DNA from 3 places in the Streptomyces flavalbus genome. Region 1 is predicted to be linked to each of the others. Evidence: riboswitches for the same ligand, from Rfam matches in the RefSeq annotation. Region 1 holds a riboswitch; each other region holds the start of a gene.
What was found. Region 1 has a riboswitch for cyclic di-AMP ahead of ACFQZ6_RS21950 (C40 family peptidase). Riboswitches for the same ligand answer to the same signal wherever they lie in the genome.

Region 1 (10,306 bases):
AACACGCGCCACGGGAGCCGCTACGAGGTTGCCGCACCCCCGCACCGCAGGCCGCGCGCCACGGGGGTGCGGCATCGCACATCCACGCACCGTCACGCACCTCGACCCGGCTTCCCAACCAGGGCACACGGGGGACAGGGCCGCCCTCCGGCGTGCCGACAGGAGGTCGGCCATGAAGGTCACCGGGCTGCTGCCCATCCGCTTGCTCCCCTTTCCCGCACTTCCCGCACTTCCCGCGCTTTCCGCACTTCCCGCTGTCGGCCGCCTGGCGGGACTCCCCCTGGCGCTGCTGAAGGCGACGGCGCTCGAAGTCGCGATCCTCGCGGGCCATCTCCTCCTCTATCCCTCCGGCATCATCCAGGAACGCCGCTCGGAGGACACCGGACTCCCGCCGGACGGCGCGGCACCGCTGCCGACGCGGGCGCGGCCCCCGGTCGTGCTGCTGCACGGGTTCATCGACAACCGCTCGGTCTTCGTCCTGCTGCGCCGCTCCCTCGCCCGGCACGGGCAGCAGGTGGAGTCACTCAACTACTCCCCGCTGACCTGCGACGTGCGCACCGCCGCCGCGCTGCTCGGTCGGCACATAGAGGAGATCTGCCGACGCACCGGCAGCGACCGGGTCGACGTCGTGGGGCACAGCCTGGGCGGACTGATAGCGCGCTACTACGTGCAACGGCTCGGCGGCGACACGCGCGTACGCACCCTCGTCACCCTCGGCACCCCGCACTCCGGCACACGGGTCGCGCCCGTGGCGAACGCACACCCCATCGTGCGCCAGATGCGCCCCGGTTCGGCGTTGCTCAAGGAGCTGTCCCAGCCCGCCCCTGACTGCCGTACGCAATTCATCTGTTTCTGGAGTGATCTGGACCACTTGATGAACCCGGTGGAGGCGGCCCGCCTCGACCACCCCGATCTGCCCACGCAGAACGTGCAGGTCACCGGCATCGGACACCTCGCCCTGCCGGTCCACCCCGCGGTGGCGGCCCGGATACGGCAGGCCCTCGACGACACGTCCGCGGAAGGCTCGGCGCCCACCCGGCCCGGTAGCCGCGCCACGGGCGCGGGCGGTCTGCGCCTGGCGTGAGAACGGCCGCGGAGGCGGCCAGAGACAGCGACCAAAACTCGAACAACCTTCGAACACAAGGCCAAGCCTGCGCCTGCCGACCGCCAAAAGGCGGCCGAATGCCCGTTTCCTGCGCGCGTGAAACCTGCCGAAGATTGTCGTGCCCGCGTACCGCCGGGTACAGTCGCCGCACTGCTCTGGCAGCCCCTGTTGTCGAGGCGAAAGAGAAGTTGGTGAACGATCGTCACCCGTCGGGGACCATGACGTCCCCGGCTCCGGCTTCCGACGCCGCCTCCGCGCACTACGCGCCCTACGGCGGTCAGGAAGCCCAGTACGGTGACTTCACCACGTACGGCGACCCCAACGCCACTGGTTTTGACGGCGGTTACGGCGCCACCGCCCACACCACCGCCGCCTTCTCCGCCGACCCCCTCTTCGGGGCGCTCCCGGACCACGGCCAGGCCACCGGCGCGTACGACACCACCCAGTGGGCCACCGGCGGCCACCAGACGCCGAACTACGACCCGTACGCGGCCCAGCACCAGGCCGCCTACGACACCGGCGCCCACGACACCACCGCCTGGACGGCCGACCACCAGCAGCTCGCCGGTATCCCCCACCAGGCCACGGGCAACGACACCAGCGGCCAGTGGGACGCGAGCGCCTGGCTCCAGCCCGACCAGTCCACGGTCCCGGCGCCCGACCAGACCCAGCAGTGGGACTGGGGCACGCAGACCTTCGACACCGGCGCGTACGACGCCACGCAGTGGAACACCGACGGCACCGGCCACGACGAGCACGGCTACCCGCACGACTACGCGCGGCAGACCGAGCACGACCCCTACGGTCAGCGGCAGGCCGCCGACCACGAGGGCTTCCCTGATACCGGGGCGCCCGCCGCCGACCCGGACAGCACCTCCGACGAACCCGAGTTGAGCCGCACCGGCGAACTGCCCGCCGTAGAGCCGCTGGTGGAGACCGTGGCCGAGCCGCTCCTCGACGATCAGGAAGAACGCGCGCCGGCCCCCGCCACCCGTGCCGCGGCCCGCGCGTCCCGTTCCCGCCGCCGCCAGCCCGCCAAGCGCTCCGCGCTGCTGACCGTCGCCGTGCCGTCGGCGTGCGTGATGGGCGTCGCGGGGATCGCCGCCGCCTCGGTCGGCGGGTTCAGCGAGGACGAGCAGGAGGCGCCCGCGACCGCCGCGGACGCACCGGCGGCCAAACCCGCCGCCGCCAACGACAAGCTCGCCACCCAGCTCGAGTCCCTCACCGCCGAGGCGAACGACTTCGGTGACCGGGTCAGCCGTACCCAGGAGCGCATCGACCTCAAGGCGGAACAGGAGGCCGAGCAGAAGCGGGCGGCGGCCGAGGCGGCCCGTAAGGAGCGGCTGCGCCCGAAGTTCGCCCTGCCGGTCGCGGCGCACGGCCTGAGCGCCTACTACGGCCAGGCGGGCATCAACTGGATGTCCGTGCACACCGGCATCGACTTCCCCGTCTCCTACGGCACCACGGTGATGGCCGCGACCGACGGCACCGTGCGCACCGAGTACAACACCGCCTACGGCAACATGATGATCGTGACCGCGATGGACGGCACGGAGACGTGGTACTGCCACCTCTCCAGCTACCAGGTGCCCTCCGGTACGACGGTCAAGGCGGGCGACGCGATCGCGTTCTCCGGCAACTCCGGCAACTCCACCGGTCCGCACCTGCACTTCGAGGTCCGGCCCGGTGGCGGCTCGTCCATCGACCCGCTGGCCTGGCTGCGCAGCCATGGCCTGGACCCGTCGTAACGCGTCAGCCGTAACGGTTCTTCCAGCCGGGCCCCGCCGCGCACGACGAGGTCCCGCCACACGACGAGGTCCCGCCACATGGCGGGGGCCCACCGTACGGCGAGGGCCCGCCCCCGTGGGCCCGCGCGCTCCCTACAGCTTCTCCACCGGCGCGTACCGCAGCAGCAGCCGCTTCGGCTTGGCGTCTCCGAAGTCGATCGTCGCCTCGGCGTTGGCACCCGTGCCCTTCACCGCCGTCACCGTGCCGAGCCCGAACTGGTCGTGGGTGACGCGGTCCCCGACCGCCAGCGCGACCACCGGCTTCTCGTCGGTCCTGCGGGTGGCGAACCCGGACGCCCCCGAGGCCGAGGACCGGGAGCGCGACGACGACAGGGACGCCGCCACGCCCGAGACGGGGCCCGCGGGCGCCGCGGAGCCGCCGGTGCGCTTCCAGTCGACGTGCTCGCCGGGGATCTCCTCCAGGAAGCGGGAGGGCGGGTTGTACTGCGGCTGGCCCCAGGCGCTGCGCATCGCGGACCGGGTGAGGTAGAGCCGCTCGCGGGCGCGGGTGATGCCGACGTAGGCGAGGCGGCGCTCCTCCTCCAGCTCCTTGGTCTGGCCGAGGGCGCGCATGTGCGGGAAGACGCCGTCCTCCATGCCGGTGAGGAAGACCACCGGGAACTCCAGGCCCTTGGCGGTGTGCAGGGTCATCAGGGTGATGACGCCGTCGCCGTCCTCCTCGTCGGGGATCTGGTCGGAGTCGGCGACCAGCGCGACCTGCTCCAGGAAGTCGGCCAGCGTGCCGGACTCCCCTTCGCCACGCTCCTGCTCGAACTCCATGGCCACGGCGGCGAGTTCCTGGAGGTTCTCGATCCGGGTCTCGTCCTGCGGGTCGGTCGACGCCTGCAGCTCGGCCAGGTAGCCGGTGCGTTCGAGAACCGCCTCCAGGATGGTCGCGGGGCCCGCGCCGGACTCGACGATCGTACGGAGGTCCTCCATCAGCGTGTTGAACCGCTTGACGGCGTTGGTGGACCGCGCGGCCATGCCGTACGCCTCGTCGACGCGGCGCAGTGCCTGCGGGAAGCTGATCTTCTCGCGCTGGGAGAGCGCGTCGATCATGGCCTCGGCGCGGTCACCGATGCCGCGCTTGGGCACGTTGAGGATGCGGCGCAGCGGGACGGAGTCCTCCGGGTTGGCGAGCACCCGCAGGTAGGCGAGGACGTCCCGGACCTCCTTGCGCTCGTAGAAGCGGACCCCGCCGACGACCTTGTAGGGCAGGCCGACGCGGATGAAGACCTCTTCGAAGACACGGGACTGGGCGTTCGTCCGGTAGAAGACGGCGACGTCCCCGGCCTTGGCCTCGCCCGCGTCGGTGAGGCGGTCTATCTCGTCGGCGACGAACTGGGCCTCGTCGTGCTCGGTGTCGGCCACGTAGCCGGTGATGCGCGCGCCCGCGCCCGCGTTGGTCCACAGGTTCTTCGGGCGGCGGGACTCGTTGCGCTCGATGACGGCGTTGGCGGCGGTGAGGATCGTCTGGGTGGAGCGGTAGTTCTGCTCCAGGAGGATCGTCGTCGCGTCGGGGTAGTCCTCCTCGAACTGGAGGATGTTGCGGATGGTCGCGCCGCGGAAGGCGTAGATCGACTGGTCGGCGTCACCGACGACGCACAGCTCGGCCGGGTCCTCTCCCTCGCCGGACGGGCCGACGAGTTCGCGGACGAGGGCGTACTGCGCGTGGTTGGTGTCCTGGTACTCGTCGACCAGGACGTGCCGGAAACGGCGGCGGTAGTGCTCCGCGACGTCCGGGAAGGCGCGCAGCAGGTTGACCGTCGTCATGATCAGGTCGTCGAAGTCGAGGGCGTTCGCCTCGCGCAGCCGCGACTGGTACAGCGCGTACGCCTGGGCGAGGGTCTTCTCGAAGCCGTCGGCGGCCTGGGCGGCGAAGTCCTCCTCGTCGATCAGCTCGTTCTTCAGGTTGCTGATCTTGGCGCTGAAGGACTTGGGCGGGAACCGCTTCGGGTCGAGGTCCAGGTCGCGGCAGACCAGGGCCATCAGGCGCTTGGAGTCGGCGGCGTCGTAGATCGAGAAGGACGAGGTGAAGCCGAGCCGCTTGCTCTCGCGGCGCAGGATGCGCACGCACGCGCTGTGGAACGTCATCACCCACATCGCGTTCGCGCGCGGGCCGACGAGCTGCTCGACGCGTTCCTTCATCTCGCCCGCGGCCTTGTTGGTGAAGGTGATCGCGAGGATCTGCCCGGGGTGGACGCCCCGCTCGGCCAGCAGGTGGGCGATGCGGTGGGTGAGCACCCGGGTCTTGCCGGACCCGGCACCGGCCACGATGAGCAGCGGGGAGCCCGCGTGCACGACGGCGGCGCGCTGGTTCTCGTTCAGCCCCGCCAGCAGGGTGGCGGTGTCCACCGCGGGGCGCGGGGCGCCGTCGCGGTAGTAGGCGTCCCGGTCCGGGGGCGCGTCGAACTTCCCGCCGAACAGATCGTCCGGAATCGGCTCCGGTACGTGATCGTCCTCGGGCGGCGGCGGGGGTTCGTCCGCGGGGCCGCGCTGGGCCTGGAGGTCCGCCAGGAAGCTGTCGTCAAAGAGGCTGCTCATCGCTCTCCGAGTCTAGGGCGCCGCACTGACAACCGGAGCCGGATCCCACCGACCCGGCGCCCGCACCGCCCCGCACCCCTGCCGCCCGGGATGACTGTCACGGATCACTGCCACCCGGACACGGTGAGCGACGTTCCGGATAAGGTCACGAAAATGTATCGGGCATATCACCCACCAACCTTCACAGCCGCCACACGAGTTGGCTACGGTGCCGAGCGGGCCGTACGACCCCCTCCGGCGAACGTCGCCGGGCCGCGCGGCCTCCGCCGAGTCCGGCGTGCCCGCGTGGCAGTGGCCGGAGCCGGGGACCCACCGATCCCGGGGTGAATCGGCTCACTCCTCCTGAGGGAGTGGCCGTAGGGCAACCCTTCCGAACCACCCGCCCGAACCCGACAGCTAACTCGGTAGGCGGTACATGGAAGGAGTCGCCTCCTTGGCGTCGCACCGCAAGTCACGTGCCGCGGGCAGCCGCGTGGCCGGTATCCGCACCCCCGCCCTGGCCACCGCCGCCCTCACCTCCGTGGCCCTGCTCTCCCAGACGGCCAACGCGGCCCCCTCGGACGACCGCCCGAGCCTGGAGGAGGTCGAGAAGAAGGTCGACGACCTCTACCGCCAGGCCGAGTCCGCGACCGAGAAGTACAACGCGGCCAAGGAGAAGACCGCGAAGCAGCGCAAGCAGGTCGACACCCTCCTCGACGACGTCGCCCAGCGCACCCAGAAGCTCAACGACGCGCGCGAGGAACTCGGCTCCTACGCCGCCGCCCAGTACCGCACCGGCGCCGCCGCCCCGGACACCGCCACCTTCCTGCTCGCGGACTCACCGCAGGACTACTTCGACCAGACCCAGCTCATGGGGCGGCTCACCAGCACCCAGAAGTCGGCGGTCGACGACTACTTCGCCGAGCAGACGGCGACGATGAAGAAGCGCCAGGAGGCCACCGAGAGCCTCCAGACGCTCACCGAGTCGCAGAGCGACCTCCGGACGGCCAAGTCCACCGTGCAGAAGAAGCTCGCCGACGCGCGCGACCTGCTGTCGGAGCTGACCGCCGAGGAGAAGGCGCGGCTCGCGGCGATCGAGAAGAAGAAGCAGGAGGAGGCCGCGCGCAAGGCGGCCGAGCTGGCCCGCCAGCAGGCCGAGGAGCAGCAGCGCCAGGAGGAGGAGGCCGCGGCGGCGCAGGAGCAGGAGCAGGAGAGCGGCACCTCAGGCTCCACGGGCTCCGCCGACACCTCCACCGGCACCTCGACGGACACCTCCGTCGACTCCTCGTACGCCACCAAGGCCGAGAAGGCGCTCGCCTTCGCCCGCGCCCAGATCGGCAAGCCGTACGTCTGGGGCGCCACCGGCCCCGACTCCTACGACTGCTCCGGACTGACCCAGGCCGCCTGGAACGCCGCCGGGATCTCCCTGCCGCGCACCACCTACGACCAGGTCAACGCGGGCACCACGGTCTCCCTGTCCAGCGCCCAGCCCGGTGACCTGGTCTTCTTCTACGACGATGTCACCCACGTCGGCATCTACATCGGCAACGGCATGATGATCCACGCCCCGAAGCCGGGCGCCTACGTCCGCGAGGAGTCGATCTACTACGACGGCGAGTCCTCGATCCACAGCGTGGTGCGGCCCGCCTAGGTCTCCGCCGGGTCCGCCTGGTCCGTCGGGTCCGCCGGGTCCGCCGGGTCCGTCAGGTCCACAGCACCGCGATGAAGATGTTCGCCGTGGTCAGCAGGCCCACCAGGCCGAACACGCCCTTGTCCACCCTCTCGTCGTCCCGCTTCACATAGACGAGCCCGAGGATCACGATCAGCAGGGCCAGCTTCACGCCGATCTTGATGTTGTCGAGGGTCCGGTCGTCGGCCTGGTTCAGGCCGACCAGGACCACGCCGGTGACCAGCATCGTCAGGGCCCCGTGCAGCATCGCGGGGACGAAGCGGGCGGTGCCCTGGCCCATCGCCTTCATCTGGGTGAGGAAGCCGCCGAGCAGCGCGGCGATGCCGATGACGTGCAGACCGACGAAGAGGTGGATGAGTACGTCCATGGAGCCGGAGCCTAATAACGCACCGGCCGCCCCCCGACACCGGCCCACCCCCTACGGGCCTCCCCCGGCGCCCGTCGCATATATGCGCCCATAGCAGCCGTGCCGCCGTGTCGGCGCCCGGTTCCCCACATCGGTCAGCGCACCGCGTGAAGTCGACGGCCCGCCTCGGGAACCCCGGTCATCTCCGGTCGCCCCGCGGTCCGCTGGAGTCACTTCCGGACAACGAGTCACCGTGCGGACACACCCGGGATTAGCGTCCTCCCCCAGGTGACCGGCTCCCAACCCGCCCAGGCCAGGGGCGGGGCGGTCACCCCCGCCGAGAAGGTCCGGCGGCGGCCCACTCCCCCTGTGCGGGCCGCCGCCGGACGCGTCCCCCCGCTCCTCGCGGCCCGTAGGAAAGGATGTGCAGCCCAGGTGGCAGCGCACCGCAAGCCCCCACACCGTCCGGCAGGCGGCACCACGGTCCGGACCGCCGCCACCCTCGCCCTCGCGGGCGCGGCCACCGCCACCGCCTTCGACGGCACCGGGCAGGCCGCCCCGGACCTCACCCCGGCGCAGGTCAGGGCCAAGGTCGCCAAGCTGTACCAGGAGGCGGAGGCCGCCACCGACCGGTACAACGGCGCCAGGGAGAAGGCCGACGCCGCCGCGGACCGGCTGGCGGAACTGCGCGACGAGGCGGCCCGCAGGACGGACCGGCTCAACTCGGCGCGCGAGGCGCTCGGTTCGGCCGCCGCGGCACAGTACCGGGGCGGCGGGCTCGACCCCGCGCTCCAGCTCGCCCTCTCCGCCGACCCCGACGACTACCTCGACGGCGCCGCGTTCACCGAGCGCGCCGGTCACCAGCGGGCGGCCACCGTCACCCGCGTCCACAGGCACCTGCGGGAGATCGAGCGGCTGCGCGGCGCCGCCCGCGTCGAACTGGCCTCCCTGAGGTCACGCCAGACGGAGCTGAAGCGCCACCGGCGGACCATCACCGGCAAACTGGACGCCGCCGAGCGGCTCCTGGACCGGCTGTCGGCCGACCAACGCGCCCGCGTCACCTCCCGCACCGCCCCCGACCGCGCCTCCCGCGCCTCGACCGGCCCCCGCGCCAGCCTCCCCTCCCCGAACACCACCACCACCGCCGCCGCCAACTCCCGCGCCGCGACGGCCGTCTCCTACGCATACCAGGCCCTCGGCAGCCCCTACGTCTGGGGCGCCACCGGCCCCGACGCCTTCGACTGCTCCGGCCTCACCCAGGCCGCCTACCGTGCCGCCGGGGTCTCCCTGCCCCGCACCACCTACGCCCAGATCGGCGCCGGACGCCGCGTCTCCCGCTCCGAGCTGCTCCCCGGCGACCTGGTCTTCTTCTACTCCGGCATCAGCCACGTCGGCCTCTACGTCGGCGACGGCCAGATGATCCACGCCCCGAACCCCTCCTCCCCGGTACGCCTGGCCCCGATCAGCGAGATGCCGTTCGCGGGGGCGACACGGGTGGTGTGAGCGCTGGGCGTGCGTGGGCGTCGGTGGGGCGCGAGGCGGGTCTCACACCAGGCGGCGTGCCGTGGCCCATCGGGTCAGCTCGTGCCGGTTGGAGAGCTGGAGCTTCCGCAGTACCGCCGAGACATGGGACTCGACCGTCTTCACGGAGATGTAGAGCTGCTTGGCGATCTCCTTGTAGGCGTAGCCGCGGGCGATGAGCCGCAGCACCTCGCGCTCGCGCTGGGTGAGCCGGTCGAGGTCCTCGTCGACCGGCGGGGCGTCGGTGGAGGCGAAGGCGTCGAGGACGAACCCGGCGAGCCGCGGCGAGAAGACCGCGTCGCCCTCCTGGACCCGGAAGACGGAGTCGACCAGGTCGGTGCCGGTGATCGTCTTGGTGACATAGCCGCGGGCGCCGCCCCGGATCACCCCGATCACGTCCTCCGCGGCGTCCGAGACGGACAGCGCGAGGAAGCGGACGGGCCGCTCGGTGTCCGCCATCAACGCGGCGCACCGGCGCAGCACTTCCACCCCGCCGCCACCCGGGAGGTGCACGTCGAGGAGGACGACCTCGGGCCGGGTCGCCGTGATCACCGTGACCGCCTGGTCGACGTCGGCGGCCTCACCGACCACCTCGACGCCAGTCTGCTCGGTCTGGCCGATCTCGGCCTGGACGCCGGTGCGGAACATGCGGTGGTCGTCGACGAGGACCACCCGCACCCGGCGTCCGGGCGCACCGCCGCCCGCGGGTGGCGTGGACTCGGCCGCCTGTGCCGCTCCCGCCGTGCCGTTCGTCTCGGAAGGGTCGCTCATGACGTCTTCTCCGCCCTCTCCATCTCCAGCTCGACCTCCGTGCCGCCGTCCGGCACCGCGCGCAGCCGCGCTGTGCCGCCGTTGCGCTCCATGCGGCCGATGATCGATTCTCTAACGCCCATACGGTCGGCGGGTATCGAGTCGAGGTCGAAGCCGGGGCCGCGGTCGCGGACGGACACGAAGACCGTCTTGCCCTCGACTTCGGCGTAGACCTGGACGGCGCCGCCCTCGCCACCGTACTTGGCGGCGTTCACCATCGCTTCGCGCGCGGCCTGCATCTGGGCGGCGGTCTTCTCGTCGAGGGGGCAGTCGCCCACGACGACGACCTCCAGCGGGACGCCGTGCTTGTCCTCAACCTCGGCCGCGTTGCGCCGCACGGCCTCGGCGAGGGTGGTCGGCTCGTCGGCCTCCTCCTTGCCGGTGCCCTCGGGTCTGTACAGCCAGGTGCGCAGGTCGCGCTCCTGGGCGCGGGCGAGGCGGCGCACCTCGCCGGGGTTGTCGGCGTTGCGCTGTATCAACGTGAGGGTGTGCAGCACCGAGTCGTGGACGTGGGCGGCGACCTC
Region 2 (10,306 bases), 1.5 Mb from region 1:
CGGTCAGGTCGCGCAGGGCGACGCCCTCGCGGTCGTTGGAGTCGACGTTGGTCCAGTCGAGCCACTGGTCGGCGTCGATGTCGAAGAGGGTGGCCGACTTCTGCTCGTCGGTGAGCGCGTCGACGAAGGACTGGGCGGCGCGGACCACCGGGGTGGTGGAGACGCCGGTGGAGTGGATGGCGTACAGGTCCTCGACGACGGTGCCGTCCGTGGTGACCCCGACGAAGTCGTCGTAGGCGACCGTCTGACCGAAGCCGCCGCCCGCGGGCGGTCCGGACGGGGCCGCGCTGGCGGTGGCGTCGGCGGTGCTGGCCTCCTCCGCCCCGGCTGACACGGCGGCGTAACCGCCCATGACCGCGACGGCGGAGACGCCGCCCGCGAGCAGGGCCTTGTTCATGAACCACCGGCGTGAGCGGTGGGCTCCGTGGGTGCGCGGCCTGTGTCCGTGGGTGGAGTCCGGACTGGCGCCTGGGCTGGTGTCTGGAGTGATGTCATTCACGGTGTCGAAGATTTCGTCAACAATTAGCAGGAGCATGGCAAGAAGCTGTGCGTGCGCTAGGAATCAGCGCGGGAGGGCTCGCGGGGGGCTCGGGCCGGGACTGAGGCCGGGGCCCCGGGCCGGGACTGGCGCCGGGGCCCGGGCCAAGGCTGGCGCCGGGTCCGGGGCCGGGGCTGGCGCCGCGGCCGGGCAAGGGCCGGTGCCGTAACTCCTGATGAATCGTTGGTCCAATGGGTTGGCCAGAGCTTCCCGGCTGCCTACCATCGATCATCGCAAGACTTTGTGCACCGCCGCACAATCTCCCCTGGAGGTCTCCTTGCACCGCCGCCGTCGCACCGCGCTCGTCCTCACCGCCGCGCTCGCCGCCGCGGCCCCCCTGCTCACCGCCTGCGGAAACGACGCGCATCCGGGCGCGGCGGCGGTCGTCGGCGGCCAGCGGATCACCGTCGCGCAACTGGAGGACCGGGTCGACGAGGTGCGCTCGGCGCAGCGCGCGGCGATCCGCGACGACGCGCAGTACGCGCAGGCCATCGCGGGCAGCGGCGGTCTGGCCCGGGACACGCTGCACGGCATGGTCCTGGACAAGGTGCTGCACCGCGCCGCGCGGGACGCGGGCATCACCGTCAGCCGCAAGGAGGTCCAGGACATGCGCTCGGGCCTGGAACAGCAGGTCGGCGGCGCGGAGGCGCTGGAGACGGCGTGGCTCCAGCAGTACGGTGTCGCCCCGGAGCGCCTCGACGAGAACCTGCGGCTCCAGTTGGAGGCCCAGAAGCTCGCCGCGAGCCTGGGCACGGACACCAGCCAGCCCGCGTTCTGGAAGACCCTCTCGGAGGCGTCCAGGCAACTGAACGTCGACCTCAACCCGCGCTACGGCTCCTGGGACGTGGAGAAGGTCAGCCGGGTGGACGCGAAGACGCCGTGGGTCCGCGAGGTGACGGCGGCGACGCAGCCGGAGCGGCCCGCGTAGGAGGGGCGGCGGTCGGGCGGGCGTCAGGGGAGGTCGGGAGGCCGAGCCGAAGCGGAGGTCGGGCGGCCGAGTCGAGGCAGATAGAGCGGATAATCCGATGATCGCCTGCGGCTGTGGATAACTGGAGGAGCCGGTCGGCGGGGTGGGTTACGTTCGGATCGTGAACGCAATCAGCCCCGCAGCCGTCACCGAGGCCGCCGACCCCGGCCGTGTCGTCCTGCTCACCACCAGCCACCGGGTCGCACCCGGCCTGCTGTCCTGGCCCGCCTGGCAGGCGCTGCACGCCGCCGACCAGGTGCTGTGCGCGGACGGGGCACACCCGCAGGTGCCCTATCTGCGCGAGGCCGGGATCACCGTCTTGGAGGCGGCGCCCACCGCCGAGGAACTCGTCGACGCCTGCGCCGGAGGCCGCACGGTGGTCGTCGTCGCCACCGGCGAGGGCGAGCCCGCCCTGACGGACGGCCTGGCCCGGCTCGCGGGCTCCGGCCGCGTCCGGATGCCCGACCTGGAACTGCTCCCCGCCTCCTACGACCTGCCCGGCGCCCGCCTCCTCGACCTGGTCCAGGTCATGGACCGCATCCGCGCCGAGTGCCCCTGGTCCTCCCAGCAGACCCACAAGGGCCTGGCCAAGTACGGCATCGAGGAGGCGTACGAGCTGGTCGAGGCCATCGAGGACGGCGACCGCGACGAACTCCGCGAGGAACTGGGCGACGTCCTGCTCCAGGTCGTCTTCCACGCCCGCATAGCCGAGGACGACGCGGAGGCGCCGTTCTCCATCGACGACGTGGCGGCCACCCTCGTCACCAAGCTCATCCACCGCCACCCGCACGTCTTCGGCGACGAGACGGCCACCACGCCGGAGGAGGTCAAGGAGCACTGGCTGCGCACCAAGGCGGTCGAGAAACAGCGCACCTCCATCACCGAGGGCATCCCCCTCCACCAGCCCGCCCTGGCCCTCGCCGCGAAACTCGCCTCCCGCGCCCGCACCGCGTCCCTGGACATCCCCCTCCCCGAGGGCGAGGGCATCGGCTACACCCTCCTCGCCCTGGCCGCCCAGGCCGAACGCGAGGGCATCGACCCAGAATCCACCCTCCGCGCGGCGGCCCGCGCCTACCGGGACGCGATCAGGGAAGCGGAGGGCTGAGGGCTGAGGGAGGGAGGGGAGGGGAGGGGGAAGCCCCCACGGGACGGCTACCGTCAGAGGGTGACCGACCAGAGTGCCCCGCACGACGCCCCCGCTCCCGCCCCCGCCACCCCCGCTCCCGCCCCCGACCTCTTCACCTGGGAGTTCGCCGCCAATCCCTATCCCGCCTACGCCTGGTTGCGGGAGAACGCGCCGGTGCGGTGGACGCGGTTGCCGAGTGGGGTGGGGGCGTGGTTGGTCACGCGGTACGGGGACGCCCGGCAGGCCTTGGCGGATCAGCGGCTCAGTAAGAATCCCGCGCATCACGACGAGCCCGCGCACGCCAAGGGGAAGACGGGCATTCCCGGCGAGCGCAAGGCCGAGTTGATGACGCATCTGCTGAACATCGATCCGCCGGATCACACGCGGCTGCGGCGGCTGGTCAGCAAGGCGTTCACACCGCGCCGGGTGGCGGAGTTCGCGCCGCGGGTGCAGGAGCTGACCGATGACCTCATCGGGCGGTTCGCCGGGCGGGGGAGCGCGGACCTCATCCATGAGTTCGCCTTCCCGCTGCCCATCTACGCCATCTGCGACCTGCTCGGCGTCCCCCGCGAGGACCAGGACGACTTCCGCGACTGGGCGGGCATGATGATCCGGCACCAGGGCGGGCCGCGGGGCGGCGTCGCGCGGTCGGTGAAGATGATGCGGGGCTACCTCTCCGAGCTGATCCACCGCAAGCGGGAGGCGCTGCCCGCCGAGCCCACCCCCGGCGAGGACCTGATCTCCGGGCTCATCCGCGCCTCCGACCACGGTGAGCACCTCACCGAGAACGAGGCGGCGGCGATGGCCTTCATCCTGCTGTTCGCCGGATTCGAGACGACCGTCAACCTCATCGGCAACGGCGCCCTCGCCCTGCTCACCCACCCCGAGCAGCGCGCCCGCCTCCAGCGTTCCCTGGCCGCCGGGGAGCGCGACCTGCTCGCCACCGGCGTCGAGGAACTCCTCCGCTTCGACGGCCCCGTGGAACTCGCCACCTGGCGGTTCGCCACCGGGCCCCTCACCCTCGGCGGGCAGGACATCGCCGCGGGCGACCCGGTCCTCGTCGTCCTCGCCGCCGCCGACCGGGACCCGGAGCGGTTCGCCGATCCGGACACGCTCGACCTGTCCCGGAGTGACAATCAGCACCTCGGCTACGGCCACGGTATTCACTACTGCCTCGGCGCCCCGCTCGCCCGCCTCGAAGGACAGTCCGCGCTCGGCACCCTCCTCACCCGGCTCCCGGACCTCCGACTCGCCGTGGAACCAGCGGAGTTGAGGTGGCGCGGCGGGCTCATCATGCGTGGACTGCGCACCCTGCCCGTGGAGTTCACGCCCCTTCAGCCGGAAGGGGCGGAGCGTTCTCCGGAGCAAAGTTGACACCTCGGCGCAAAGGTGACACGCGCTCAACTCTGTGATCTTCACGTGATCTGCGCGGCATTAACTTGTGACAAGTGATCGTCTGCCGATACGTTCACCCATCAACGCGACGCAGCAGCACCATGCGCCGCGCTGGTCACCGCTGTCTTGCGAAAGGTCCCGACATGCTCTCCGGGAACGGTCGTCACCGTCGCCCCCGCCAGGCTCCGGCCCTCCTCGTCGCCGCCGGAGTCACCGGTTCCGCCATCGCCATCCCGCTGCTCGGCGCATCCGGCGCCAGCGCCGCCGACGGCACCGTGTGGGACCAGGTGGCCGAGTGCGAGAGCGGCGGCTCCTGGAGCGCGGACAACGGCAACGGCTACTACGGCGGCCTCCAGATCTCGCAGGACGACTGGGAGTCGTACGGCGGTCTCGACTACGCGGCCAGTGCCGACCTCGCCAGCCGCTCGCAGCAGATAGCCGTCGCCGAGCGGATACTCGCCGACCAGGGCCCCGGTGCCTGGCCCGCCTGCGGGCTGCTCTCCGGACTGTCGAAGGACGCCGGTTCCGCCAACGTCGACACGGGGCTCGCGGCGGACTCCCCGGCGCCCTCCGCGTCGTCCGGCGACTCCACCGGGTCCTCCGACTCCGCTGACTCCAGGTCAGAGGACACGGACGGCAGCGGTAAGAGTACGGACAAGTCGCCCAAGTCCGACAAGTCCACCGACGCGGACGATTCCGACGCGACCTCCGACTCCGACCCGGACGCCGACACGCCCTCCGGATCGACCTCCGACGCGGACTCCGTCGCCCCCCACAACTCCCCCTCCGCCACCACGAGGAGCGACGACTCCGACAGTTCCCTCCAGGGTGGCGACTCCTCGGACGCCAGCACCGGCGGCGGCCGTCACCGCGGCGACAGCGCCGACGAGGACCCCGCCGAGGGCGCCCGCGCCGCATCCTCCGGCCGCCACGCGTCCCGTGACGCCTCCCGCGACGCCGCCACCGAGTCCTCCACCGCCGCCGACGGCTCCTACACCGTCCAGCCCGGGGACAATCTGACCTATATCGCCGACTCCCTTGACCTCAAGGGCGGATGGTGCGCGCTCTACGAGGCCAACGAGGACGCCGTAGGAGCCGACCCGGACCTCATCCTTCCCGGTCAGACCCTGGAAGTAGGGGTCGAAACGGGCGGAAAGTAGCGGGAGTTAAGGGCGCACTTCGCACGTAATGTCCGGTTCAGTGGAAGTGTGGGATGAGTCTCAGAAGCCCTGATCGTCTTTGAAATTCCGCGGATCGCGTGTCTACGGTCATGACCGCTCGCCAACACGAGCCCCGGCCGCCGCAACGCCGAATCCTGCCAGTGGCCGCCCGGGAACAGTCGTCGCGTCAAGCGCCGCAGGCAGGAGCGGGGGACCCAAGGTAGGCGCCGGAACCGGCGGTTGAGGAAACTCACCGCCGAACCGGCTAGGGGTGAAGCCGCGCCTCTCGTAAAGAGAGGTGTGGCCGGGCAACTCAACCGGCCCGAACCCGACAGCTCACCTCGCAGGCGTCGGTGAGGGGATCATCCATGCTGTTTTCCGGCAAGGGCAAGCACCGCCGTCCGTCCAAGACCGTCCGCGCCATCGCCGTCGTCGGCGTCACCGGGGCCGCGGCCGTCGCCGCCCCGCTGATGGCCGCTGGCAGCGCCTCCGCCGCCACCGCGTCCGAGTGGGACGCCGTCGCCCAGTGCGAGTCCGGCGGCAACTGGTCCATCAACACCGGCAACGGTTACTACGGCGGCCTCCAGTTCTCGGCCTCCACCTGGGCCGCGTACGGCGGCACGCAGTACGCCGCCACCGCCGACCAGGCCAGCAAGGCCCAGCAGATACAGATCGCCGAGAAGGTCCTCGCGGGCCAGGGCAAGGGCGCCTGGCCGGTCTGCGGCACGGGCCTGTCCAGCGCCGCGTACAACGGCGGCGGCGCCACGGACACCGGCTCCGGCGCCGGGGCCACCGACACCACCACCCGCGAGACCGAGCAGCCGAGCACCTCCCGCTCCGCCGAGCGCCCGGCCGCGAAGCAGACCGTCACCCCCCCGACCGGCAAGAAGGTCAAGAAGGGCGACGGCGAGTACAAGGTCGTCAAGGGCGACACGCTCAGCACGATCGCCGCGGAGCACGACGTCAAGGGCGGCTGGGCGAAGCTGTTCAAGCTGAACGACGACATCGTCCAGGACGCCGACCTGATCTACCCGGGCCAGCAACTGAACCTCAAGTAGGCCCGTAGCGGTCCAGTCACGTAGGCCCGTAGCGGTCCCGTGGCCGTACAGACCCCCCGCCCCGGCGCGTGTCCCCCCGTACGCGCCGGGGCGGGGTGTTTCACGCCCGCTTCCGGTAGCCGTCCGGTTCCCTTCCCGTAACCGTCCGGTCCGCTCTTTGTTCCGTTCGGAAACAATTTACTCTCGGTTCTGCTCTACCGGGGGTCGGAGGGCGAGCCGACGGCCCCCGGCCGGTTAGGCTCAGGACGCAGCACCCACCGCGGTACTGACGCAGCACCCACTGCGGTACTGCTGACCCACGTCACATCCATGAAGGAGATGCTCGTGCCGTCCATCGACGTCGTCGTAGCCCGGGAAATCCTGGACTCCCGAGGCAATCCCACGGTCGAGGTCGAGGTCGGCCTCGACGACGGCAGCACCGGTCGTGCCGCCGTCCCGTCCGGCGCCTCGACGGGCGCCTTCGAGGCCATCGAGCTGCGCGACGGTGACCCCAACCGCTACCAGGGCAAGGGCGTCGAGAAGGCCGTCCTCGCCGTGATCGAGCAGATCGGCCCGGAGCTGGTCGGCTACGACGCCACCGAGCAGCGCCTGATCGACCAGGCCATGTTCGACCTGGACGCCACCGACAACAAGGGCTCCCTCGGCGCCAACGCCATCCTCGGCGTCTCCCTCGCCGTCGCCCACGCCGCCTCCGAGGCCAGCGACCTCCCCCTCTTCCGCTACCTGGGCGGCCCCAACGCGCACCTGCTGCCGGTGCCGATGATGAACATCCTGAACGGCGGCTCGCACGCCGACTCCAACGTGGACATCCAGGAGTTCATGATCGCGCCGATCGGCGCGGAGTCGTTCTCCGAGGCGCTGCGCTGGGGCACCGAGGTCTACCACACCCTCAAGAAGGTGCTGAAGGGCAAGGGCCTGGCCACCGGCCTCGGCGACGAGGGCGGCTTCGCCCCGAACCTCGGCTCCAACCGCGCGGCCCTTGACCTCATCCTCGAAGCGATCAAGGAAGCCGGTTACACCCCCGGCGAGCAGATCGCCCTCGCGCTCGACGTGGCCGCGTCCGAGTTCTACAAGGACGGCTCCTACGTCTTCGAGGGCAAGGAGCGCTCCGCCGCCGAGATGACGGACTACTACGCCGAGCTGGTCGAGGCGTACCCGCTGGTCTCCATCGAGGACCCGCTGTTCGAAGACGACTGGGCGGGCTGGCAGACCATCACCGAGCGCCTCGGCGACAAGGTGCAGCTCGTCGGCGACGACCTGTTCGTCACCAACCCCGAGCGCCTCGCCCGCGGCATCGAGGAGGGCGCGGCCAACGCGCTGCTGGTCAAGGTCAACCAGATCGGTTCGCTGACCGAGACCCTGGACGCCGTGGAGCTGGCCCAGCGCAACGGCTTCAAGTGCATGATGTCGCACCGCTCCGGTGAGACCGAGGACGTCACCATCGCGGACCTCGCCGTCGCCACCAACTGCGGCCAGATCAAGACGGGCGCCCCGGCCCGCTCCGAGCGCGTCGCCAAGTACAACCAGCTCCTGCGCATCGAGGAGATCCTCGACGACGCGGCGGTGTACGCGGGCCGCAGCGCGTTCCCGCGCTTCAAGGGCTGAGCCTGGAAGCTGGCAAGGCGTAGCCAGTCGTACGTACGTCCCCGTACCCGGTCCCGTACCGTGTGCGGGGACGTACGCGCGTGTGCGGCGGGACGAGACGGAGGCGGGGCATGGCCGTGAAGGACCGGGACCGGTTCTCCACCACCACCAGACTCAAGCTGCTCGGTGAGCAGACGGCGGCCCGCGTCTACCGCTCACAGACCCGCCGCCAGGCCCGCCGCTCCCGCCTCACCGGCCGCGCCGCCCTGCTCGCCCTGGTCGTCTGCTCGCTGGTCGTCGCGCTCGCCTACCCGATAAGGCAGTACGTCGCCCAGCGCGCCGAGATCGCCGACCTGGAGCGGGAGAAGCGGCAGGCCAGCGAGCGCGTCGAACAACTGCGCGACCAGAAGGCGCGGTGGCAGGACGACGCGTACGCCGAGCAGCAGATCCGGCAGCGACTGCACTACGTGATGCCGGGGGAGACCGGTTACGTCGTGATCGACCCGGACGCGGCCAAGCGGGCCCGCGCCGACCTGGGCGCGGCCGACCGCCCCTGGTACTCGAACGTCTGGGACGGCGTCGACAAGTCAGACGCCGCCGACCGGTAGCCTCCCCGCGCCCGACCGCTACTCTCCCCGCGCCGACCAGTGACACCGTCGAGAAAGACTCGTAGAGATTCCTATGGACACGCCCCCGCCCTCCACCCCGCGCACCGAGCCCACCGACGCGGACGTCGAGGCGTTCAAGCAGCAGCTCGGACGTCCGCCACGCGGCCTGCGCGCGATCGCGCACCGCTGCCCGTGCGGCCAGCCGGACGTGGTGGAGACGGCGCCGCGGCTGCCGGACGGCACGCCGTTCCCGACGCTGTACTACCTGACGTGCCCGAAGGCGGCGTCGGCCATCGGCACGCTGGAGGCAGGCGGCGTGATGAAGGAGATGACGGCCCGCCTGGAGAGCGACCCGGAGCTGGCCGCCGCGTACCGCGCCGCGCACGAGGACTACATCCGGCGCCGGGACGAGATCGAGGAGCTGACGGGCTTCCCGAGCGCGGGCGGGATGCCCGACCGGGTGAAGTGCCTGCACGTCCTGGTGGCCCACTCGCTGGCCGCCGGTCCCGGCGTGAACCCGCTGGGCGACGAGGCGCTGGCGATGCTGCCGGAGTGGTGGCGCAAGGGCGCGTGCGTGAGCACGCCCACGACGACCGAGGAGGACGGCAAGTGACCCGCGTGGCCGCCATCGACTGCGGTACGAACTCGATCCGCCTGCTGGTCGCGGACTGCGACCCGGCGACCGGCGAACTGGTCGACCTGGACCGCCGTATGACGATCGTCCGCCTCGGCCAGGGCGTCGACCGCACCGGCCGCCTGGCCCCCGAGGCGCTGGAGCGCACGTTCGCGGCGTGCCGCGAGTACGCCGCGGTCATCAAGGAGCACGGCGCCGAGCGGCTCCGCTTCGTCGCCACCTCCGCCTCCCGGGACGCGGAGAACCGGGAGGACTTCGTGCGCGGGGTGCTGGACATCCTGGGCGTCGAACCCGAGGTGATCAGCGGCGACCAGGAGGCGGAGTTCTCCTTCACCGGCGCGACCCGCGAACTCACCGGTCGTACGGACCTCACCCGCCCCTACCTGGTGGTGGACATCGGCGGCGGCTCCACGGAGCTCGTCGTCGGCGACGAGGGGGTGCGCGCGGCCCGCTCGGTCGACATCGGCTGCGTACGGATGACGGAACGGCACCTGGTGCGGGACGGCGAGGTGTCCGACCCGCCGACGGAGGAGCAGATCGCGGCGATGCGCGCCGACATCGTGGCGGCCCTCGACCTCGCCGAGGAGCAGGTCCCGCTGCGCGAGGCGCACACGCTGGTCGGCCTCGCCGGTTCGGTGACGACGGTGTCGGCGATCGCCCAGGAACTCCCCGAGTACGACTCGACAGCCATCCACCACTCCCGCGTCCCCCGCACCCGCGTCCGCGAGATCACCGACTGGCTCCTCCACTCCACCCACGCCGAACGTGCCGCCGTCCCCTCCATGCACCCGGGCCGCGTCGACGTGATCGCCGCGGGCGCCCTGATCCTCCTCACGATCATGGAACGCGTCGGCGCGGAGGAGGTCGTGGTGAGCGAGCACGACATCCTCGACGGCATCGCGTGGTCGGTGGCGTAAGGGCCGTGACGGACGGCCACGGACGCCACCGTTGAGCAGGTCGTACGGCGTTTGAGCGGGGTGGAGGGGTGGATTCCGGGGGTGCGGTGACAGGCTGTCGGAAAACTTCGTGAAGTTCTTCACAAGGAATTGGGCGCCGGGGGGCGACAGCAAGGCCGTAGGAGGCTGTTTCCGTGCCCCGAAGGGACCCTTGCGGGGCGCGCGGGAAGGGTGTACGGCGGGGGTCTGAGGGGTCGGTCTGGGGGTGGTACGTCCCCCTCGGTCGCCTTGCGCGGCAGCTCACGCGGCATTGACAACGGTCCGCCCCGTGCGTCGGTTC
Region 3 (10,306 bases), 2.0 Mb from region 1:
CCAACCCGCCACCCAGGGCGCGGGCGTGGGCGGCGACTGGTTCGACCTGATACCGCTGGGCGCGGGCCGGGTCGGTGTCCTGATGGGCGACGTGATGGGCCGCGGCCTGGAGGCCGCCGCGGTGATGGGCCAGCTCAGGTCGGCCGCGCACGCCCTGGCCAAGACCGGGATGCAGCCACGGCAGTTGATGCAGGCGTTGGACACGTGCGTCGCCGACCTGGACGTGCCCGACCAGCTCGTGACCTGCTGCTACCTGGTCATCGCCCCGGACACCAACACGGTGACGGTCTGTTCGGCCGGTCATCTGCCGACCCTGGTGGCCGGTCCGGGCGGCCGGGTGTACCAGCTCACCGCGCCGGTGAACGCGCCGCTGGGCGTCGGGAACATCATCTACGAGCAGACCCGCGCGGAGGTCCCGCCGGGGGCGACGCTGGTGCTCTACACCGACGGTCTGATCGAGACGCCCGGCAGCGACATCGAGGGCCGGATCGGTGAACTCACCGGCGTGCTCGACGAGTTCTTCACCGACAGCCCCACGGTCCGGCTCGAAGCGGTCGCGGACCACGTGCTGGCCGTGATGGTGCCCAACGCCGAGAGCCACAACGACGACGTGACCCTGCTGCTCGCCCAGCTCCCGGCGGCGCCGGTCGACTCGGCGGTCACGGACCTGCCCGCGGTGCCGTCCTCGGTGCCCGAGGGGCGGGCCTTCCTCCACAAGACGCTGAGCGCGTGGGACTGCACGGCGAAGGCGGACGACGCCCTGCTGCTGCTCTCGGAGATCCTCACCAACGCCGTGCAGCACGCCGAGGGCCCCATCGGGCTGCGGGCGTGCCGGTCCCTGACCGAACTCACCGTGGAGGTGGCCGACCTCAGTTCGCACCTGCCGCAGCCCCGGCTCGCGGAGAAGGACGCGGAGTCGGGGCGGGGCCTGCTGCTGGTGCGCAGCCTCGCCGACAGTTGGGGCGTCCGGCCGACCGACGAGGGGAAGACGACGTGGTTCACCCTGAGGCTGTGAGCGCGGTCAGTCCTCGCCGACCAGGTCGAGGCCGCGGGTGGTGCGCAGCGCGATCTCCGGGACCGGCCACTTCCGGGTGAGCCGCTGCGACACGTCCCGCCACCAGGGGCGTACGGGGAGGTCGCCGCCGGGTTCGAAGGGCTGGCCCGGGACGGGTACGGCGACGGCCTGGCCGACCGCCTCGGCCGCGGCGAGCGTCCACTCGCCCGGCTCGGCCCAGGGGTGCAGGGAGAGGTTGAAGGTGCCCCAGTGGATGGGCAGCAGGACGCCGCCCGGCTGGCCCTGTTGCAGGTCGAGGTGGCTTTGCACGCCCTGGGAGGGGTTCATGTGGATGTCGGGCCACGAGCCGGGCTCGGGTCCGTCCTCCGCCGCCCGGTCGCGGGGCCAGTAGTCGCTGTACGCGCCGATCTGGATCATCGTGGCGTCGAACGGCCCGTGGGCCGCGCCTATGTCGGTGAAGCCGTCGAAGTAGCCGGTGTCGCCGCTGTGGTAGATCCGGTGCCGCTCGCCCGTGACGACCCAGGACGCCCACAGGGTGTGCTGGGTGTTGCGCAGGCCCCGGCCGCAGAAGTGGCGGGCCGGGGTGGCGGTCAGGGTGAGGGAGCCGACCCGGGTCTCCTCGTGCCAGTCCAGCTCGCGCAGCCGGTCCGCGGAGACGCCCCAGTGCTCCAGGTGGGCGCCGACGCCGAGCGGCACCGCGAAGACGGTGTCGGTACCGGCGAGCGCCCTGATCGTGGGCAGGTCGAGGTGGTCGTAGTGGTCGTGCGAGATGACGACGACGTCGACCGGGCCGAGCGCGGCCAGCGGCAGCGGCGCCGGGTGCAGCCGCTTGGGCCCGACGAAGGGGAACGGCGAGCAGCGCTGGCCCCACACCGGGTCGAAGAGGACCCGCTGTCCGTCGATCTCCGCGAGGACGCTGGAGTGGCCCATCCAGGTCAGCCGCAGTCCGCTGGCGGGCGGCCGGGCGATGTCGGCGAGCGTGGTGGCGTGCACCGGGACGCCGCCCCTCGGGGAGCGGCGGGAGCGCTCGTCCTTGTCGAAGAAGATCTTGGCGAACTCCACCGCCGAGCCCGAGGGCCGGGTCCGGGCGGGCGGACCCGGGTTCTGGAAGACGCCGTCCTTGAAGTGCGGGGATCTGCGGATGCGCGCCATGCGCTCACCGCTGGGGTCCGCGCCGAAGGCCACGGGCCGCAGCGAGCGGAGCCCGGAGCGCAGGGAACGGGAACCGGCCACGGTACCTCCAGGTGGAGTCGGTGAGTCCTCCCATTATGGTCGGCTGGCGCGGTGGCGCGTTGACATCCCCGGGAACCCGTTCGAATACTGACCGGCGATTCAGTAGCGTTCCGTCGTCCCCCTGGAGTCCGTATGCCGACCGCCGCCGCCCCGGCCGCTCCCCTGCTCTCCCTCACCTGGACCGACCACGTCACCGGCCGCCGGGGCTTCCTGGTCGTCGACCGGCTGGTGCGGGGCGTGGCCAGCGGCGGACTGCGGATGCGGGCGGGCTGCACGCTGGAGGAGGTGACCGGCCTGGCCCGCGGCATGACCGTGAAGGAGGCGCTGCACTACGACCCCGGGAACCGCTACGTCCCGCTGGGCGGCGCGAAGGGCGGCATCGACTGCGACCCGCGCGACCCGGCGGCGTACGGGGTGCTGGTGCGGTACCTGCGGGCGATGCGGCCGTACGTCGAGAGCTGCTGGACGACGGGTGAGGACCTCGGCCTCAGCCAGGATCTCGTGGACCGGGCCGCCGCCGAGGCGGGGCTGGTCTCCTCGGTGCAGGCCGTGTACCCGCTGCTGGACGACGAGGCCGCCGCCCGGCGTCGGCTCGCCGACGCCTTCGCCCTGGAGGTGGACGGCATCGGCCTGGACGAGCTGGTGGGCGGCTGCGGGGTGGCCGAATCGGCGCTGGTGGCGCTGGACCGGGCCGGGGTGCCGTACGCGGGGACCCCGGTCGCCGTGCAGGGCCTGGGCACGATGGGCGGCGCGACCGCCCGCTTCCTCGCCCGCGCGGGGCTGCGCGTGGTGGCCGTCGCCGACGTCAAGGGCACCATCGCCAACCCGGCGGGCCTGGACGTGGAGGCGCTGCTCGCCGCGCGGGACGGGTACGGCACGGTGGACCGGGCTGCGCTGCGCGCCGCTGACCGGGAGCTGCCGGGGGACGCCTGGCTGACGGCGGGGGCGGAGGTGCTGGTGCCCGCGGCGGCGTCGTACGTGATCGACACCGCCAACCAGGCCCGGATCACCGCCCGCTGGGTCGTGGAGGCCGCCAACATGCCCGTCCTGCCGGAGGCGGAGCGGCTGCTGACCGCGCGCGGGGTGACGGTGCTGCCGGACGTGGTGGTCAACTCCGGTACCAACGCCTGGTGGTGGTGGACCCTGTTCGGGGACGTCGGTGCCGACGCGGCTGAGGCGTTCGCGCACACCCGCCGCGCCATGCGCGCCCTGGTCACCACCGTCCTCGCGCGCGCCGACGCGGACGGCACGACGCCCCGTGCCGCCGCGCACGCCCTGGCCGCCGACCGGCTGCCGGTGATCGCGGAGCGGTTCGGTTGGTACCGCTGACGGGAGTTCGACGACAGGCTCTAGGGTGATCCGCGTGGCGAGGGTGCGGTTGAGTGTGGCGGAGCGGCGGGCCGAGCTGCTGACGGCGGCGGTGGAGCAGATCGAGGCGCGCGGGGTCGCGGCGGTACGGATCTCCGACGTGGCCTCGGCGCTCGGGGTGAGCAACGCGCTGGTGCTCTACCACTTCGCGTCCAAGGAGAAGCTCGTCGCCGCCGCCTTCGCGCACGCCGCCGAGGGCGACCTCGCACACCTGCGCGGGCTGCTCGGCCGCCGTACGACGGCGCTGCGCCGACTGCGCTCGGCGGTGCGCTGGTACGCCCCCACCGGCACCGCCAAGGGCTGGCGGCTGTGGATCGAGGGCTGGGCGGCGGCGCCCCGCGAACCCGCCCTCCAGGAGGTCACCCGGGAGCTGGACCGGCGGTGGAAGTCCGCCCTCGCCGAGGTGATCGCCGAGGGCGTGGCCGCGGGCGAGTTCCGGTGCCCGGACCCGGCCGCCACCGCGCTGCGGCTGACCGCGCTACTCGACGGCCTCGCGGTGCAGTTGACGGCGTACCCGGGCGCCGTCTCCCGCGCGCGGGCCCAGGAGTGGGTGGACGAGGCGCTCGCGCGGGAGCTGGGGCTGGCGGCCGGGGAGGGCTGAGGCGCGCCCCGGTTCAGGCCACGGACGCGATCCGGGTCCTGATGTCGTCCGGGGAGAGCGTGCCCTTGGCGGTGACGTGGTCGCCGGAGGACTCGCCGCGCAGTCGGCGGCCGATCCACGGCACCAGGTACTCGCGCGCCCAGTGCACGTCGTCGCGGCGGATCTCCAGGGTGCCGCGCGGCGGCAGCGGCGGCCAGGGCTGGTCCGGGTCGGCCGGGACCGGCAGGCCGAGGACCTGCCCGGCGCGCAGCGCCACGCGCGTGTGCCCCTCGGGGGACAGGTGCAGCCGGTCGTGGTCCCAGGCCCGGCGGTCCTGGACGGACCTCAGGGACCACAGGTCGAGGACGGGGCAGCCGTACCGGTCCGCGATGGCGCGCACATGTCCGTTGTAGGTGGCGATCTTGCCGCGCAGGTGCTTGAGGACGGGCACGCCCCGGGTGTCGAACCCGGTGGTCACCATCACCGTGCCCGCTACGGCGGTCAGCCGGGCGACCGCCTCCTCGAACCGTTCGGCGACCTCGTCGGGGTCGGTGCCGGGCCGCAGGATGTCGTTGCCGCCCGCGCAGAAGGACACGAGGTCCGGGGCGAGTTCGACGGCGCGCGGTACCTGGTCGGCCACGATCTGGTCGAGGAGCTTCCCGCGCACGGCGAGGTTGGTGTACCGGAAGTCGCCCTCGGGACGCCGGTCCGCGAGCAGCACCGCGAACCGGTCGGCCCAGCCGACGAACGCCCCGTCGGGGCCGGGGTCGCCGACGCCTTCGGTGAAGCTGTCCCCCACCGCCACGTGCGACCCGATCACTGATCTGCTGTCATTCTTCGAATCGTCTGCCACATCGGCCCATCTTTCCCCGTCGATTGTGACCTACGCGACCGTAGGAAAGGGTTGACGGGCGGTGAGATAAGCCACTGCCAAAACCTTGGTCAATTGCGGAATACGCCGACGGCCGGACCCGTGCGTGGGGTCCGGCCGTCGGCGCGGTCGCGGGGCTGGCGTCAGCCGATGGAGACGCCGTGCGAGCGGAGGTAGGCCACCGGGTCGATGTCGGAGCCGTAGTCGGGCGTGGTGCGGATCTCGAAGTGCAGGTGCGGGCCGGTCGAGTTGCCGGTGGAGCCGGACAGGCCGATCTGCTGGCCGCCGGTCACGGTCTGGCCGCTGGAGACGGACAGCGAGGACAGGTGCGCGTACTGGGCGTAGTAGCCGTCGTTCAGCTTGATGACGACCTGGTTGCCGTACGCACCGGCCCAGCCCGCGGAGACGACGGTGCCGGGGCCGACGGACTTCAGCGTGGTGCCGGTGGCGGCGGCGAAGTCGACGCCGGTGTGGTAGCCGCTGGACCACATGCTGCCCGCCACCTTGTAGCCGGTGCCGACGGCGGCGCCGTCGACGGGGGCGCTGTAGCCCGAAGCGGCGGTGGTCGTGGCGGTGCTGGCGGACGACTGCGAGGACTCGGCGGCGGACGACTTGGAGGACTGCGTCGACTGCTTCGGCTTCGCGGGCTGGGCGGGCTTGGCGGCCTTCGGGGCGGACTGCTTCTTGGCCTCACCCTGCTTGGTCTCGCCCTGCGCCGCGGCCTTCTGGCCGATGCTGAGCTTCAGCCCGGGGTGGATCAGCGAGGGGTCGTCGCCGACCGCCGCGCGGTTGTCCGCGTAGAGCTTCTTCCAGCCGCCGTCGACGTTCTGCTCGTCAGCGATCTTCGAAAGGTAGTCGCCGGCACGGACGGAATAGGTCCGCACGCCCGACTTCTCGGCGGTGGACTTCTTCTCGGCGGCCGACTTCTGCGCCGCGGGGGCGGAGTGGACGGCCTTTTCCGAAACGGACTGCGGGGTGGCGGCGTTGGCGCTGGCGGCCCCCATCAGGGGCAGGGCGAGCGCGGCGCCACCGGTACCGGCCACGGCGATGGAGCGGGCGATACGCAGGGACTTGGGACGGCGGTGCTTACCCTTGGCGGGCATGGCGAATTCCTCTCCTGCGCCTGCGAGGTGAGCTGTCGGGTGCGGACTGGAGATGTCCGGCCGCACCGAGGTGCGGCTGTACCCCAAGCCTGTTCCGGGAACCGGAACAGGCGGTCTACCTGTGGGTCCCCCGCTCCTGCCGGGTGCACGGGTCAGTTTGCGCGGAGTCCGGACGGCGGCAGGATTCGGCGTTCCGTCCGGGATCGGTGTGGAACGTAAGCGAGCAAGACGCAAACGGACAAGCGAGAGGTTCCACCCGAACGCCTTTTTCTTGATCCCTTACGGGAATTACCGGTCACCCTGAGTTGTTCCGAGCGGTGACGCTTTCCCTAAAAGCCCTTGAAAAAGCCCCTGATTACGTGAACATGACGGGCGACGGACGGTCACCGCTATGACGCTGCTCACGTGCCGGATTTCCAGCGTGCCGAATTCCGGAGCGAGTTGGAATGGAAGCGATTAATCCGGACAGATGACTCAGATGCGACGCAGTCGGAGAACTGCCGCATCAAGGTCACCGCGCAGCCCCAGCCGTATCCCGTGGTGCAGCAGCACGGCACCTCGGTGGATTTCGCCCGTTTCAGGGCATTCATAGGAGCTTGCCGGGTCCAGTCCGCGCAGCCGGAGCGCGGGGACCGGCTCGCCGTGGTGCTGCGCCTGGAGGCAGGCGAGGACGACCGTCTCGGCACCGCGCACGTACTGCACCGCGCTCAGCCCGCCCCGCGGCGGGCGCAGCCGGTAGAGGTCCCCGCGCTGCACCAGCGGCCGGATCTCCCGGTACAGCTCCACCCAGTCGCGGGCCTCGGCCAGCTCCGCCTCGCTCCAGCGGGTCAGGTCGCCGCCGATCCCCAGCACCCCGGCCATGGCGCTCACGAACCGGAAGCGCAGCGGGCTGACCCGCCCGTTGAGCTGCTCGTTGGGGCTGTCGGTCACCCAGGCGGCCATCACGCGCGCGGGGTGGAGCTGGCTGAAGCCGTGCTGGATGGCGAGCCGGTCGAGGGGGTCGGTGTTGTCGGAGGTCCACACCTGGTCCGTACGGCTCAGCACCCCCAGGTCGATCCGGCCGCCGCCGCCCGAGCAGGACTCGAAGGCGACGCCGGGGTGGGCCGCCCGCAGCCGGTCGAGCAGCGCGTACACGGCCCGTACGTGATCCACCCAGAGCCGCTGCGGGTAGGGCTCGCCGGGCCATCCGGCGTCGGTGAAGCAGCGGTTGAAGTCCCACTTCACGTAGTCGATGGGCGCGCTCGACAGCAGGGCGTCCAGGCGCTCCCACAGGTACTCCTGGACGTCCTCGCGGGCGACGTTGAGTACGAGTTGATTGCGAAACTCTGTCCGCTTACGTCCTGGTTGGTACTGCACCCAGTCCGGGTGCGCCCGGTACAGGTCGCTGTCCGGGTTGACCATCTCCGGTTCGACCCAGATGCCGAACCGCATCCCCAGCGCCCGCACGTCCTCGGCGAGCGGCGCCAGCCCCTTCGGGAAGCGGTCAGGGTTGGGCGTCCAGTCACCGAGCCCGGCGTGGTCGCCGGTGCGGGAGCCGAACCAGCCGTCGTCGACGACGAACAGCTCGACGCCGATCGCCGCCGCCCGCCGGGCCAGCGCCCGCTGCTGGTCCTCGGAGATGCCGAACCCGGTCGCCTCCCAGGAGTTGAACAGCACCGGCCGGTCCTGGTCGGCGTCGGGGATGACGTACGCCCGCTGGTAGCGGTGCCAGGCCGGCTGGCGCCGCCGAAGCCGCCGTCGCTCCACAGCCCGGCGAGGACGGGGCTCGTGTAGGACTCCCCCGCGGCCAGCCGCAGCAGTCCGGAGTCGTCGTGTCCGGCGCCGCCGGTGATCTGCACGCGCGCGTCGGGCAACTGGGCGACGCCGATCCGCCAGGAGCCCGACCAGGCGAGGGCGCAGCCGTACACCTCGCCGCGCTCCTCGGTGGCGTCGGTGTCCAGGGCGACCCAGGGCAGGTGCTGGTGGCCGGTGTGGCCGCGGCGGCTGCCGATGACCTTCTCGCCGTAGGTGAGCGGGGCTGCGGTGAGCCGGGACTCGGCGGCCCAGCGGCCGTGCAACTGGCTCAGCCGCCAGCCGTCGCGCTCCGGGAGCGTGAAGACGGCGGAGTCCGCGCGCAGCAGCTCCACGTCGGCGTCCCCGGCGTTGTCGACGGTGACCCAGCGCTCGACCACGTCGTGCCGGACGCGGTAGTGCAGGGTGACGGTCAGCCCGCCGTCCCGGAAGCGCAGCCGTACGCCGTCGGGGTCGGCCTCGTGGCCCTCGTAGGACCACTCGGTGCCGCGCCGCCCGTCGCCGGTGCGCACGGACAGGGCGGGGCGGGTGAAGCGGGGGCCGCCCTCGACGGGGTACTCCTCGCGGCCGTCGAGCCGGGACTCGAAGGGCCAGTGGTCCGGCAGCGGGCGCGCGGCGAGCGCCTCGGCGTCGGCGAGGGCGATGCGCGGGCCCCAGTGCAGGTGCAGCAGCTCGTCGGCGTCGGTGAGGTGGACGGCGTAACTGCTCGCGGGCCCGGACAGCAGCCACGTACGGCCGTTCTCGGCGATCTCCACCGGCACTGGACCCACCCACCCCACAGATCCCGACAGCAACGCCCAACGCCCAACATCATCAACCGTTTCCCTCCGGGAGGGCAACGCCTGTGGACGGTCGCGGCGACTCCCTGTGGACAACTCATTGCCCAGGGAATCCATGTCGTATGGTCAAGGGCGTACCCGTCGGCGATCGGCGCCGCCGGGGCCGATGGGAGGGAGCCCCCGTGACGCAGCAGGTCCCGTCGACCGAGCCCGAACTGGCTGGCGTGCGCAACTTCCGTGACGTGGGCGGACTGCCGACCGTGGACGGCCGCCGGGTGCGGCACGGCGTGCTGTTCCGCAGCGGCCACCTGGCGCACGCGACCGACGAGGACGCCGCGTTCCTCGCCTCCCTGGGCCTGCACACGGTCTTCGACTTCCGCAACGCCGCCGACCAGAAGCTGGAGGGCCCGGACGTCGAGCTGCCCGGCGTGCGGAACGTGAACCTGCCGCTGTCGGACCCGGCGGACGGCGCCGAGTTCTGGAAGATGGTCCGCGACGGCGACCTGGAGCAACTGCGCTCGGTGCTCGCCGACGGCAAGGCGGCGAACCGCATGATCGCGTCCTACCGCATGATCATCAAGGAGCGCACCGCCGAGCACTCCCGGGTGCTGCACGCCCTGGCCGAGGACAGCGTGCCCGCGCTGATGCACTGCGCCGCGGGCAAGGACCGCGCGGGGCTGTCGATCGCGGTGACGCTGCTCGCCCTGGGCGTGGAGCGCGAGGCGATCCTCGCGGACTACCTGGAGTCCAACGCCACCCACCGCCGCTACAAGGTGCACCGCAGCGGCAGCGCGTCCTCGGCCTACTCGCCCGAGGTGATGGAGCTGCTCAGCCCGCTCTTCGACGCCCGCGCGGAGTACCTGTCGGCGGCCTTCGACACCATCGAGGAGACCTGGGGCGGCGTCGACGCCTACCTCCACGGCGGCCTCGGCGTCACCCCCGAGGTCCGCGACCGGCTGCGCGACCGCCTCCTCGACTGAGACCGACCGGCCGCGCCCCCTGTCCGGCTATTTGGCCCCCACCTCGAAGAGCAGGTACAGGAACGCCGCGAACAGGTGGCCCGCCACCACATAGATGAACAGCCGGAACCAGATGCCCCGCGGCAGCTTCTGCTCTATGTCCCTCTGGTCTGTGTCTCTGTCACTCATCGGGGTCTCCGGGGGTGGGGCCGAGGCACAGGGTGGCCGTCGGGCTCTGCAGAAGAGTGTGCACGAACAACAGATCGACTCCGGTGCCGGTCCCGGCCGCGAGCCGGTGCGGGGTGAGGGAGTCGAAGTGGGCGCTGTCCCCCGGGCCGAGGCGGTGCGCGGTGTCCCCGAGCCGCAGGCGGAGCTGGCCGCGCAGCACGTACAGCCACTCCTCGCCGGGGTGCACCCGCACCACGTCGCCCTGCGAGCCGTACGGCACGTGCACGCGCAGCGCCTGCATCCCGCGCCCGGCGGCGCCCGCCTGCCAGTAGGTCCAGCCGCCCGCGCGGGTCGGCTCGGTCTCCGCGCCGCGCAGGACGGCGTCGCGGTCGCCGACCGTCTCACCGAGCAGTTCGGAGACGGTCGTACCGTAGATGCG

Region 2: it holds a riboswitch for cyclic di-AMP, as region 1 does, so the genes downstream of both, ACFQZ6_RS14730 (transglycosylase family protein) here and ACFQZ6_RS21950 (C40 family peptidase) in region 1, are expected to answer to the same signal.
Region 3: it holds a riboswitch for cyclic di-AMP, as region 1 does, so the genes downstream of both, ACFQZ6_RS30670 (M23 family metallopeptidase) here and ACFQZ6_RS21950 (C40 family peptidase) in region 1, are expected to answer to the same signal.

Annotation. Positions count from the first base shown of each region.
Region 1 is NZ_JBHTEB010000001.1:4,836,653-4,846,958, reverse strand. Features, by position in the region: gene ACFQZ6_RS21965 (esterase/lipase family protein) at 173-1,084, shown strand; gene ACFQZ6_RS21960 (M23 family metallopeptidase) at 1,297-2,853, shown strand; gene pcrA (DNA helicase PcrA) at 2,986-5,436, opposite strand; cyclic di-AMP (ydaO/yuaA leader) riboswitch at 5,691-5,862, shown strand; gene ACFQZ6_RS21950 (C40 family peptidase) at 5,870-7,066, shown strand; gene ACFQZ6_RS21945 (hypothetical protein) at 7,119-7,472, opposite strand; gene ACFQZ6_RS21940 (C40 family peptidase) at 7,887-8,954, shown strand; gene ACFQZ6_RS21935 (LuxR C-terminal-related transcriptional regulator) at 8,997-9,743, opposite strand; gene ACFQZ6_RS21930 (ATP-binding protein) at 9,740-10,306, opposite strand, start outside.
Region 2 is NZ_JBHTEB010000001.1:3,308,152-3,318,457, reverse strand. Features, by position in the region: gene ACFQZ6_RS14755 (DUF3500 domain-containing protein) at 1-397, opposite strand, end outside; gene ACFQZ6_RS14750 (SurA N-terminal domain-containing protein) at 816-1,466, shown strand; gene ACFQZ6_RS14745 (nucleoside triphosphate pyrophosphohydrolase) at 1,627-2,610, shown strand; gene ACFQZ6_RS14740 (cytochrome P450 family protein) at 2,671-4,005, shown strand; gene ACFQZ6_RS14735 (transglycosylase family protein) at 4,170-5,186, shown strand; cyclic di-AMP (ydaO/yuaA leader) riboswitch at 5,369-5,551, shown strand; gene ACFQZ6_RS14730 (transglycosylase family protein) at 5,555-6,244, shown strand; gene eno (phosphopyruvate hydratase) at 6,569-7,849, shown strand; gene ACFQZ6_RS14720 (FtsB family cell division protein) at 7,960-8,436, shown strand; gene ACFQZ6_RS14715 (DUF501 domain-containing protein) at 8,510-9,049, shown strand; gene ACFQZ6_RS14710 (Ppx/GppA phosphatase family protein) at 9,046-9,987, shown strand.
Region 3 is NZ_JBHTEB010000001.1:6,866,602-6,876,907, reverse strand. Features, by position in the region: gene ACFQZ6_RS30695 (ATP-binding SpoIIE family protein phosphatase) at 1-1,015, shown strand, start outside; gene ACFQZ6_RS30690 (MBL fold metallo-hydrolase) at 1,022-2,248, opposite strand; gene ACFQZ6_RS30685 (Glu/Leu/Phe/Val dehydrogenase dimerization domain-containing protein) at 2,381-3,577, shown strand; gene ACFQZ6_RS30680 (TetR family transcriptional regulator C-terminal domain-containing protein) at 3,612-4,217, shown strand; gene ACFQZ6_RS30675 (SGNH/GDSL hydrolase family protein) at 4,231-5,016, opposite strand; gene ACFQZ6_RS30670 (M23 family metallopeptidase) at 5,211-6,170, opposite strand; cyclic di-AMP (ydaO/yuaA leader) riboswitch at 6,175-6,328, opposite strand; partial or broken gene ACFQZ6_RS30665 (alpha-galactosidase) at 6,645-8,752, opposite strand; gene ACFQZ6_RS30660 (tyrosine-protein phosphatase) at 8,923-9,720, shown strand; gene ACFQZ6_RS30655 (DUF6126 family protein) at 9,748-9,888, opposite strand; gene ACFQZ6_RS30650 (helix-turn-helix domain-containing protein) at 9,881-10,306, opposite strand, start outside.